2 regions of the Massilia oculi genome follow, and region 2 is predicted to be linked to the other one. Evidence: predicted binding sites of a transcription regulator. Region 2 holds the regulator's gene; the other holds the start of a gene.
What was found. Region 2 encodes FNR, which switches genes on or off when oxygen is low (the NO sensors DNR and NnrR bind a similar motif). Its sites were predicted from a motif close to TTGATNNNNATCAA; they were not measured.
Positions count from the first base shown of each region.

Region 1: the regulator FNR is predicted to act here: its motif matches at 2,733-2,746, upstream of DIR46_RS28080 (universal stress protein).

Region 1 covers NZ_CP029343.1:5,075,705-5,081,706, reverse strand. The annotation lists gene DIR46_RS27435 (DUF4832 domain-containing protein) at 1-226, shown strand, start outside; gene DIR46_RS22955 (NPCBM/NEW2 domain-containing protein) at 457-2,265, shown strand; gene DIR46_RS22950 (hypothetical protein) at 2,246-2,491, opposite strand; gene DIR46_RS28080 (universal stress protein) at 2,850-3,560, shown strand; gene DIR46_RS28075 (universal stress protein) at 3,485-3,661, shown strand; gene DIR46_RS22940 (universal stress protein) at 3,675-4,514, shown strand; gene DIR46_RS26790 (hypothetical protein) at 4,640-4,786, opposite strand; gene DIR46_RS22930 (Hsp20/alpha crystallin family protein) at 4,877-5,323, opposite strand; gene DIR46_RS22925 (GGDEF domain-containing protein) at 5,597-6,002, shown strand, end outside.
Region 2 covers NZ_CP029343.1:5,231,759-5,237,760, reverse strand. The annotation lists gene DIR46_RS23555 (formate dehydrogenase subunit alpha) at 1-1,969, opposite strand, end outside; gene DIR46_RS23550 (formate dehydrogenase) at 1,988-2,203, opposite strand; gene DIR46_RS23545 (TorD/DmsD family molecular chaperone) at 2,190-2,876, opposite strand; gene fnr (fumarate/nitrate reduction transcriptional regulator Fnr) at 3,109-3,870, shown strand; gene DIR46_RS23535 (AraC family transcriptional regulator) at 3,877-4,623, shown strand; gene DIR46_RS23530 (DMT family transporter) at 4,685-5,623, shown strand; gene DIR46_RS23525 (transporter) at 5,680-6,002, opposite strand, start outside.

The sequences.
Region 1 (6,002 bases), 160 kb from region 2:
GCTGCCGGGAACCACCAGCAAGGTGAACGCACGCCTTGCCGTACCGGCCGGCACACCCGCCGGCGCCTACGACGTGCTGCTTGCATTGCCGGATGGCGCCGCCGCGCTCGCCGGCGACGTCCGCTATAGCGTGCGTCCCGCCAATGCCGCGGATGGCGCGCGGTCGCAGGGATGGGATGAGGCACTGGGGGCGTTCCGCGTCGGAACGACGCTGCGCATACAGTAAGGCGAAAATTTCGTTCGATTATCATCGAATGACAACGACAATAAGGAGATCTGGATGAAAGACCGCTCGACCGAGAGGAGTCAACCCAAGCCGTGGAAACTTGTTTACGGTAGCCTGGCTGCCGCCGTGGCCTTGTCGTGTGCGTCGGCGCATGCCACGCCCGCCGGCGATCCGCTGGCCCCGCTGGGCGTTGGGAGGGCGCCACGAGCGGCAGCGCCAGCACGCCGCCGATGGGCTGGAACAGCTGGAACGCGTTTCGCACCGAAGTCGATGAGGCCAAGGTGCTCGGCGCCGCGCAAACGCTGGTCGACAGCGGACTCGCCAAGCTCGGCTACAAGCACGTCAACATCGACGACGGCTGGTGGGTGAAGCGCCGCACGGGCGACGGCCGCCTGCAGATCCGCACCAGCATCTTTCCATCGGCCGCCACTGGCGGGCCTGCCGGCACCAGCTTCAAGCCCTTCACCGACAAGCTGCATGCGATGGGACTGAAGGCCGGCATCTACACCGACATCGGACGCAACGCCTGTTCGCAAGCCTACGACCTGCATTCTCCCAACCTGCCGCAGGGCACCACCGCCGAGCGCGAAGTGGGACTGGAAGGCCACGTCACCCAGGACATCAACCTGTATTTCAAGGAATGGGGCTTCGACTACATCAAGATCGACGCCTGCGGCCTGGCCGACTTCGTGCCGGGTTCCGACCTGGTGAAGAAACAGAATTACCGCGCGGCGCCACCCCTGATCGAACGCGGCTCGATCAACCGCACCGACGTCAAGGCGGTGCGCGCGCGCTACGAAGACGTCGCCGCGGCGCTCAAGGAAGCGCGGCCGGACAACGACTACGTGCTGTCGATCTGCGCCTGGGGCATGGCGAACGTGCGCACCTGGGGCAAGGACGTCGGCAACCTGTGGCGCACCAGCGCCGACATCACGCCGAGCTGGACGAGCATGCTGCACAACTTCGACAGCGCGGCGAAACGCGCGCTGTACGCCGGCCCCGGCCACTGGAACGATCCGGACATCCTGCACATCGGCCATGGCGCATTCGACGCCGCCAACCCGGTCGAAGTGCGCTCGCATTTCTCCTTGTGGGCGATGATCAACGCGCCGCTCCTGATCAGCTATGACCTGCGCAATGGGCCGGCTTCCTACCTCGAGGTGCTGGGCAACGCGGACGTGGTCGGCCTGAACCAGGACAAGGCGGGACACCAGGGCGTGGTCACCTACGATTCCGACGATGCGCAGATCATCGTCAAGACGCTGGGCTCTGGTGAGCGCAAGGCGGTGGCCCTGTTCAACCGCGGCGCCGCGCCGGCGCCGGTGACCTTGCTGGCAAGCCACCTGAAACTCTCGGGCAGCGCACCGGTCACCCTGCGTGACCTGTGGACGAAAGAGCGTTCGACCTTCACCGGCGAAAAGGCGTTCACGCTTGCGCCGCACGAGACGCTGGTGTTCGAGGCGACCGGCAAGCGGCAACTGGAAGACGGCGTGTACCTGTCGGAGATCCCCGGTTCGATCAACGTCGCCGTCGACGGCACCCGGCACCCGCAACTCGATCCGACCGTCCACCGCATGATCGACCCGTGGTCGAGCACCCGCTCGGGCGGCTCGCGTCCCCAGTACGCGGGCTGGGGCGGCGCGCAGGCGGATACGACGCCGTATGGCCAGTCGCTGCAGGTGGCGGGACGGATGTTCGAGTCGGGACTCGGCGTGCTGTCGAACTCGCGGCTGCAGGTCAAGAACAATGGCGGCCATGCGCAGTTGACGGCCTCTGTCGGCGTGGACGATTCGACCGAGGACACCCGCCAGCCCGTGCGTTTCTACGTGTATGGCGACGGCAAGCTGTTGGCCGAGAGCGCACCGATGGCGTTCGGCGCCAGCGCATCGCTGTTGAAGGCGGACGTCCGGGGCGTCAAGCTCATTGAGCTGGTGGTGCGTGGGTCACAGGCAGCCGATGCGCCGCCCGTGGTGGCGACCTGGGGGGATGCCCAGTTGACGCGTGCCGCCGCATCCCCGGCTACTGTCCAACGCAAATGATCTTGGTGTCGTATTCCTGGGCATTGCCTTTCTTCCTGGCAGCCCAGTCGATGACTTCCTGAGCGTCGGCCACCGTCATGACGGTGGCCTTTTCCTTGTTCTTGATAAAGGACACGCCCTCGAACTTCCCTTCCTTGCTGCGCATTACCTTCGCGAATACCGGCGGTTTGCCCTCCTCGGTACGCTTTTTTTGCTGGACGAGGTAACGCTGGTCGATGGTTTCCATGGGAATGCCTTGTGCATAGTGGGTCAAGGGCGCATTTTACGCCTGTGCATGCTCGCGCAGAAGCTCCACGCGCAGCGACTGCGGGCGCTCCGGCTCCACCATGCGGCCGCTGCCGGGACGCGGCGCGTTCTTTTTCGGACTGGCCTGCGGCGTGGATGGGCCTTGCCGTGCTGCTGCCCGTCATCATGGGCCTGGGCATCCAGCTGGCGCGCCGCGCCCGGCGAAAGGCAGTGCGGCGAATTTGATTCATGTCAGATTCGAACTTCCGGAAAGCAGTATTGGTGATGCTTGTGACGGCGCACGGGCGGTTCCACCTGACCGCGCCGACGGAAACGGATGCGATCACCGGAGCGCATCGATGGCATACAAGACGATTCTGGTCCACGCGGCGCCCGAAGCCGAGGCGCAAGGCCGCATCCGCCTGGCGGCGCGGCTGGCGCGCGCCATGGACGCGCACCTGGTCGGCAGCGCGCCGACCGGCGTCTCGCGCTACACCCCGGACGCGACGCGCGCCTTGCTGGCCGTGCCATGCGCGGCCTTGCGCGAGGCTGCGCGACAGGCGCTGGCGCGCTTCGAGCGACTGGCGCACGAAGAAGGCGTGGCCTCGGTCGAAACGCGCCTGGCCGACGACGAGGCGGGCGCCGCGCTGCTGCTCGACGCCCGCTACTGTGACCTGGTCGTGGTCGGGCCCGGCGGCCACGACACGACGCCCTTGCGCCCGTCCGACCTGGCGCAGTTCCTCGCGCTCGCCGGCGGCCGCCCCGTACTCATGGTGCCCACCGGCGGCAACGCCGCGCTGCCCGGGGTGGTGCGCTGGTGGCCTGGAACGGCAGCACCGAAGCCATCCGCGCGGTCGACGGCGCCCTGCCCCTGTTGCGCGCGGCGCGCCAAGCGACCGTGCTGCAGCTCATGGACGGCGCCGTCGATGGCGACGATTCCGGCCCGCGCCTGGCCGCCTTCCTGCGGCGCCACGGGGTCGTCGCCCGCACCGCGTTGCGCCCGGCCGCCCCCAATCCCGGCGCCGCCCTCCTCGACGCCGCGGCGCGCGAAGGCGCCGACCTGCTGGTGATGGGCGCCTACGGCCGCCCACGCTGGCGCGAGACCCTGTTGCGCGGCGCCAGCGCGGTCGTCCTGCGCCACGCCGCCTGTCCCATCCTGCTGGCCCACTAGAAAGCCGCTTCCCATGTACAAGACCATTCTCGTCCATGCCGACCTCTCGGTCCACGCCCCGGCCAGGATGCGCTGGGCCGCTACCCTGGCCCACGCCCACGGCGCCCACCTGGTCGGCGCCGCGATGCTGGGCGTGTCGCGCACCATCCTCCCGCATGGCTGCCGCTGGCAACCCGGCTCGCTCGAGGCCAGCTACTTCGAGCCGCTGGCCGACAGCGCGAGGAGCGCGCTGTCGCGCTTCAGCGCAATCGCCGGCGAGGCGGCGGTGTCGTGCGAGGCGAGGCTGGTGTGCGACACCGCCGACGACGGCCTCGCCCGCCAGGCGCGCAGCGCCGACCTGGTCGTCATCAGCCAGGACGACCCGGACGAGTCCGCCCCCGGGATGGGCACCCGGCTACCCGAGTACGTCATCCTCAACAGCGCCCGCCCGGTGCTGGTCGTGCCGCGGACCGATCCGGCGCCGGCGCTCGCGCCCAGGATCCTGGTCGGTTGGGACGGCAGCAAGGAGGCGTCCGGCGCGCTGGCGGCGGCCCTGCCTCTGCTGCAGCGCGCGCTCGCGGTGGTGGTGGTCGGACTCACCCTGCCGCAGCGTGGCGGGCAGGACGCCTGGTTCGAGGCCGACCAGCAGGAGCTATCCGGATTCCTGCACCGGCACGGCGTTTCCGCCCATTTCTGCACCCGCGAAGAACGCCACGGCAGCGGCCGCGACCTGCTGGCGCTCGCGCAAGAGATGGACTGCGGATTGCTCGTCATGGGATGCTTCGGCCACAGCCGCTTTCACGAACTGTGCGTCGGCGGCGCCACCCGCACCATCCTGGCCGACGCCACGCTGCCCGTGCTGCTGGCTCACTAGCGCGAACGCCCGGGCCGGGCGCCATGGACCGCATGCGGCGGCAGCCGGGCGGGCGCGGCACCCGGCCCGGCGCTGTTGCAGACCGGCTGGTTCGTCGAATCCATGCTGCCCCAGTCGCTGATCGTCTACATGCTGCGCACCGCCGCGCCGCCTTCGCTGGCCAGGCTGCCGTCGCCGGCGCGGCTGGCGGCAACGGCGCGGGCGACGGGCCTGGAGGCGCTCGCCGCAAGCAGCACCGTGGCGCCGAGGATCTGGTGAGCGGGAGCCAGCATCGCCCTGCACAAGGGCCGGCCCGACGCATACGGCGTCAAGGCCGCCATCGCACCGGGCGCTTTCCACCTTTCATTCGACTATGCGACGGGCTACTGGATGGCGATCTGCTTGCGCGCCGTGCCCGGCTTCTTGGGCAGGGTCAGGTGCAGTACGCCGTCCTCGTATTTCGCGGCGGTCTTGGCGTCGTCGACTTCCTGCGGCAGGCTGAAGCTGCGGAACTGCGCGCCACTGTAACGCTCGCTGTACACGGTGTCGCCGGAGGTCTGCTGCTGCTCGCCCTGAACCGTGGCGCTGATCGAGACCATGTTGCCGTCGACCGAAACCCGGATATCCTCTTTCTTGACGCCCGGGATGTCGGCCTTCACGAGGTAGTCCTGGTCGTTCTCGGTGACGTCGACCCGGATGCGGCGGTCGGTGTCGAAGCCGCGCAGCACCGATGCGAGCGGAAAATCGCGCATGATGTCGTCCAGGCCGCGGAAAGGATCGATGCGCATCAGCTCGCGCATCGGATCGTAGCGTGTCAGGTTGTTTGCCATGATGTCCTCTTGGAAGTGAGTGATGAAAAGAGAGGCGATCGCGCCGGCGGCGCCCGGATGGAGACGACCGGCCGGGCCACGGACTGCCCTACCCCGCACCATCGTAGGGTGCGAGGCCATCGTCTCCATGAGTTGCATCAAAGTGCGCCGCTTGCATTCGCGGACCTGCCGCGGCGCGGCGCGGCGGAACTTTCCTCCATGCCGGCCATCGAACCGGCGTGGCGGCCATTGCGGCCGCCACCATCCGGTGCGGCGCCCCGCACCGACAAACCGATGAACAAACCCGATCGCGCCGGCGGCACGGAATTCGACGCCCAGCTCGACCGCCACGTGGCCCGCTGGATTCCCGTGCTGGGCCCGCTGCTCGGCGCCTTCGTCATTCTGTTCGGCGCCTGGGATGCCTGGATCGACCCGGTCCACGCCCGCGCATCGCTGGCCTGGCGCCTGACCCTGGTGACGGCCGGGATCCCGTCCTACGCCGACACCCGGCTGGCGGTGCGTACCCGCTGCCTGCTCCTGTACGCCACCCACGTCGGCGCGATGACGGTCGCCGCGGGACTGCTGGAGCACGGCACGGTGCTGGCCCTGCCGGCGCTCACCGGCGCCCTGTTCATCCTCGCCCTGGTCGAGCCGCGCCCGCGCCGCTGGCTGGCGTGCACGCTGGCCCCGACCCTGCTGT
Region 2 (6,002 bases):
CCTCGGCCACGCTCTTGTTGAGGTCGTACAGGATCGGCGTGCCGGGATGCTTCATCTCCGGCGTGCCCCAGCAGGGCCACGGCAAGCCGTAGTAGTCGCCCTTGCACGGGCCGGAATCGGCGCGCAGGGTCGTCGGGTTGAACGTGTGCTTGTTTTCCATGTGCAGCTTGAGCCGCTCGGGCGAGCAGCCCGTGTAGCCGATGGTCCAGCACGAGCGGTTGATCTCGCGCAGGATGTCCTCGACCACCGGCTCGTTGTGCACCACCTTGATGTTCTTCACCAGTTCGTCGGCGAAGCCCAGCTTGCGCGCGAACAGGTACATGATCTCGTGGTCGGTCTTGCACTCGAACAGCGGCTGGATCACCCGTTCGCGCCACTGGATCGAGCGGTTGGAGGCCGTGCACGAGCCCTGGGTCTCGAACTGCGAGGCGGCCGGCAACAGGTAGACGCCGTCGCTGCGGCCATGCATCGCCGCCGTCATGCTCGGATAGGGGTCGATCACCACCATCATGTCGAGCTTTTGCATCGCCGCCTTCATGTCCGGCAGGCGGGTCTGGCTGTTCGGCGCGTGGCCCCAGTAGAACACGGCGCGCAGATTGCTCGGCTGGTCGATGAACTGGTTTTCCTCGTTGACCGCATCGAACCAGCGCGACACCGTGATGCCGGGCTTTTCCATCAGCTCCTTGGAGCCGAAGCGCGACTTGATCCACTCGTAGTCGACGCCCCAGACCGCGGCGAAATGCTTCCAGGCGCCTTCGGCCAGGCCATAGTAGCCGGGCAGCGAATCGCCGTTGGGGCCGACGTCGGTGGCGCCCTGGACGTTGTCGTGGCCACGGTAGATATTGGCGCCGCCGCCGGGAATGCCGATATTGCCCAGCGCCAGTTGCAGGATCGACAGCGCGCGCACATTGGCGGTACCGACGTGGTGCTGGGTGATGCCCATGCACCAGACCACGGACGATGGACGGTTGGTGGCCAGCATCTCGGCCGCCATGCGCACCGCCGATTCCGGTACACCTGTGACGTCCGACACTTTATCTGGCGTCCATTTCATGACTTCGGCGCGCACGTCCTCCATGCCCCAGGTGCGCTCTTCGATGAACTTCTTGTCTTCCCAGCCGTTATGGAAGATATGCCACAGGATGCCCCACACCAGCGGGATGTCGGTGCCGGGCCGCACGCGCACATAGTGGTCGGCGAAGCGCGCCGTGCGTGTGAAGCGCGGATCGATGACGATCATCTTGGCGCCCAGCTCCTTGGCGTGCAGGAAGTGCAGCATCGAGATCGGGTGCGCCTCGGCCGGGTTGGAGCCGATGAACAGCACCGCCTTGCTGTGGTGCAGGTCATTGAACGAGTTGGTCATCGCCCCGTAGCCGAAGGTCTGGGCCACGCCGGCAACGGTGGTCGAGTGACAGATGCGGGCCTGGTGGTCGCAGTTGTTGGTGCCGAAGAACGATACCCATTTGCGCAGCAGATAGGCCTGCTCGTTGTTGTGCTTGGAGCTGCCGATCACCATCAGCGCATCGGGCCCGGCTTCCTTGCGCAGTTGCAGGAGCTTGTCACCGATCTCGTCGATCGCCTGGTCCCAGGAGATGCGCTGGTATTTGCCATTGACCAGCTTCATCGGATAGCGCAGGCGGTGCTCGCCGAAGGCGTGCTCGCGCACCGAGGCGCCCTTCGCGCAATGGGCGCCCATATTGATCGGCGAATCGAAGGCGGCCTCTTGCCGCACCCAGACGCCGTTGGCGACGACGGCATCGACCGAGCAGCCGACCGAGCAGTGGCTGCATACCGTCCGCTTGACCTCGGTGGGCACCGGGGACTCCGCGACCGGATCGGCCTGTGCCGGTTCGATCACGTTCAGCGGCAGTTGGCGCGCCAGGGCGCCGGCGCCGGCGGCGACGCCGGCGCCGACCAGGAAGCGGCGCCGTTTCAAGGCGTTGTCGCGCGTGGACTTGACCAGTGACATGGGGATTCCTCTGCTTGCCTACCAGTAGGCGGCGGTCTCGTAGTAACGGCGGATGTGATCCGTCTCGTGGTAGCCGCGCTTGGCCTTGGGGTCCGGCGCGGCCGGGGCGGCCTCGGGCGCAGCGGCCGCCGGGGCGGCGGCGGCCACCACCAGCGCGCCCAGCGGCGCGGCTTTCAGGAAGCCGCGACGCGCCGGGTCGGGCCGGTCATGGACTTGTGGATCATGCTTGCTCATCGGTTTCCTCTCCTACTCCAAAGCTTTCCGCCTCGATTGCCAGGAATGCCTGGGCGAAGCGCGCGACCAGGCGGTAGTAATTGGCGCCTTCGGCACCGGCGATGTCGTCCAGCGCGCGCATGCACCAGCTGCCGACGTGGACCTCGAAGAAGTGCCGCTGCACCGCCAGCGGCTGGCGCCGGACGCCGGGTGCGCCGGCCACCAGCACGCGCATCGTCTCGCACAGCGCGCCGAGGTGGTCCTCGAACTCTCCCCTGCCCCGGATGCGCGCCAGGCCGAGCCGGGCCAGGTCTGCGCGCAACTGCGCGAGCGGCGTGTCGTTCATGTAGCCGGCCAGGTAGCGCGAGCCGTACGGGTCGACCGGCGGCGTGCCGATGCTGACGAACAGCGCGCTGAATTCATCGTGGACGACCTGGGCATCCATGACGCCGGACGCCACGGTCAACTGGTCCCAGGCGCGTTCGAGCGCCGGGTCACCGCCCTCGGCCAGGATGGGATCGCTGGACGCGAGCGCATCGAGCAGCGCGGCGTCGGGCGCGGCCAGCAGCAGGCGGGAGAGCAAGGCATACAGGTCCGCCCTGGCCTGGTCTTCTGCTCCCGGCGGCATCTCCGGGCGCACGATGACGGTGGCAATGGCGCTGCGATCGGGTAGGCTCGTGCTTGTCGATGACACTGGGGAACACTCCAGTTGTTCAATTTATATGGGGGAGTGTAGACCTCGCAGCATATCGCGTGCGCACAGTTGCCCGCACGGCCAACCGATGCAGCCGGGGTAGCCCAGGGCGCCGACGGACTGTAACGCAACGAAATATTTCTTATACGCAAATAAATGGCATCAGTTTGCCGAGATAAACGTCTCAACACGTCTATAATCCCGCTGTAACCGAACCAAGCGACGATCCCTCATGAGCCACTCCCTGTCCCGGCAATCCGGGCCGCCTCTCAATATCCACGCGCTCAAGTCCTGCGGCCAGTGCAGCATGCACCAGCTGTGCCTGCCGATGGGACTGGAAGACGCCGAGATCGACCGCCTGGACAAGATCATCGGCCGTCGCCGCCGCATGGAGCGCGACGAGCGCCTGTACGGCGTGGGCGAGCCGTTCCGCAACCTGTATGCGGTGCGCTTCGGGCACTTCAAGACCTACCAGGTGAACGCCGCCGGTGAAGCGCAGATCACCGGCTTCCAGATGGCCGGCGAGCTGCTGGGCATGGACGCGATCAGCGGCACCCACCATTGCGACGCGGTGGCGCTGGAAGATTCCGAGGTGTGCGAGATCCCGTTCGCGCGCCTGGAAGACCTGTTCGGCGAAGTGCCGACCCTGCTGCGCCACTTCCACCGCATCATGAGCCAGGAAATCACGCGCGAGCAGAACGTCATGCTCCTGCTCGGCAATATGCGCGCCGAGCAGCGCTTCGCCGTGTTCCTGGTCAATCTGTCGGCGCGCTATGCCACCCGTGGCTATTCCGCCAACCGCTTCCAGCTGCGCATGTCGCGCGAAGACATCGGCAACTACCTGGGCCTGACCATCGAGAGCATCAGCCGCCTGCTGTCGCGTTTCAAAAAGCAGGGCTGGCTCGAGGTCGACAAGCGCGAAGTGACCCTGCTCGATCCGGTCAAGCTGAAGGCGCTGGCGGCCGGCACCGATGCGTGCAGCCCGATGGCCTGATACGGCATGACGCCCGACCTGCACCTGCGCAGCTACGACCGCGTGCACTGGGGCGACCGCCATGACTTCGCCCAGCTGGTGCTGCCGGTGCACGGCGAAGTCATGCTCGACATCGAGGAGCGGCGCGGCCGGCTCGATCCCCTGCATGGCGCGCTGGTCGCGCCTGGCGCCTGGCATGCGCAATCGAGCCCGGGCGCGAACGGCTCCCTGATCGTCGACCTCGACGGCGCCGCCTTCGACAACGGCCCCTGGCAGCGCCTGCTGGAACAGCCCTTCGTCACCCTCGGCCCCGCCCCGCGCAAGCTGGTCGAGTTCATGGGACTGATGGCCCGGGAGTCCGCCCCGCCCCATTCGCTGGTGCGGGGCTGGGTGCCGCTGCTGCTCGACACCCTGAGCCTGGACGCGCCGCGCGCCACCTCGCGCCTGGCCGCTCTGCTGGCGCGCATCGAGGCCGCGCCCGGACTGGCCTGGAGCACCGAATCGATGGCGCGCGCCGCCAACCTGAGCGTCAGCCGCCTGCACGCGCTGTTTCGCGAAGAACTGGACAGCACACCGCATGCCTGGTTGCTGAACTGCCGCCTCGACCGTGCACGCGGCCTGCTGACCCACAGCGCGCGCAGCGTGGCCGACATCGCCCTCGCCTGCGGCTTCTCGGACCAGGCCAGCCTGACGCGGGCGATGCGCCGGGTGCTCGATACCACGCCCGCCGCGTGTCGGCGCGCAGCTCGGGAGAATCCGCCAAAACCGCAGTAGTCCCGGCCAAGACCGGGCGCATGTCCACATCAGAAAATCTCCACTCAAAAGGAGATTCATCATGTACACCGCTACTGGCGCGGGCGGCCTGTCCCGCTCCACCCTGCCCGGCATCGGCGCCGGGATCGCCGCCGGCGCGCTCTGGGGCCTGGTCTTCCTGGCCCCGGAACTGGCGCCCAAATTCCCGCCGATCCAGCTCTCGGCCGGACGCTACCTGGCCTATGGCCTGGTCGCCGCCATCCTGATCGCCCCGAGCCTGGGACGGCTGCGCCGCCACCTCGGCTGGCCGGCCTGGCGCACCCTGATCTGGCTCAGCCTCACCGGCAACATCGTCTATTACCTGTTCCTCGCCAATGCGGTGCAGCTGGGCGGCGTCGCCATGGCCTCGATCGTGATCGGCCTGCTGCCGATCGCGGTCACCCTGGTGGGATCGCGCGACCGTCATGCCGTGCCGCTGCGCCGTCTGTTGCCGTCACTCCTGCTGAGCGGCGCGGGTCTCGCCTGCATCGGCTGGGAGTCGCTGTCGGCGTCCGGGCCCGGCTCGCTGGCCGGCCTGGCCTGCGCCTTCGGCGCGCTGGTGTCGTGGACCATCTTCGCGGTGCACAACAGCCGCTGGCTGGCGCGCATCGAGGGGATTTCGTCGCATGAGTGGAATCTGCTGGTGGGCGTGGTGACCGGGCTGATGGCGCTGGCGCTGGCGGTGCCGGCCTTCGTGCTGGCGCCGGGCCAGCATACCCTGCCGGCCTGGCTGGAGTTCGGCGCGCTGGTCAGCGCGGTCGCCATCCTGTGCTCGGTGGTCGGCAACGCCCTGTGGAACCACGCCAGCCGCGCGCTGCCCCTGAGCCTGATGGGCCAGATGATCGTGTTCGAGACGATCTTCGCGGCCCTGTATGGCTTTTTGTGGGAAGCGCGCTGGCCGACCGGGTTCGAGACGGCTGCGCTGGCCTTGCTGATGGCGGGCGTCATCTCATGCGCCTCCGCGCACCGGGACACGCATTAAGCGCCTGAAATCAGGCATCCGCCTCATAGGCAGTGCGCATGTCGGGCGCTCCGGGTTCAGCGCCGCACCGACAGCCCGAACGCCAGGCCCAGATCGGGCGTATGTCCATTCAGCCCACGCACCACCATCGCATCGACCTGGCAGTTCCTGTTCAGTCGCCAGCTCACGCCGGCGTCTGCCTGCACCCGATCGCCGCCATGCGATGCGGAAGCGATCTGCGGCGCCGCCACTTCGAGGAATCCCTGGAGGCGTTCGGTGAATTTCTTGCCCAGCGACGCCGCCAGGATGCCGTAGCGGTAGCGCGCGCCTTCATCGTCCACGTCGGCTCCGACGCCCGGCGTCACGGCCAACGACCAGCCTTTCGGCAGCTCCCACTCGG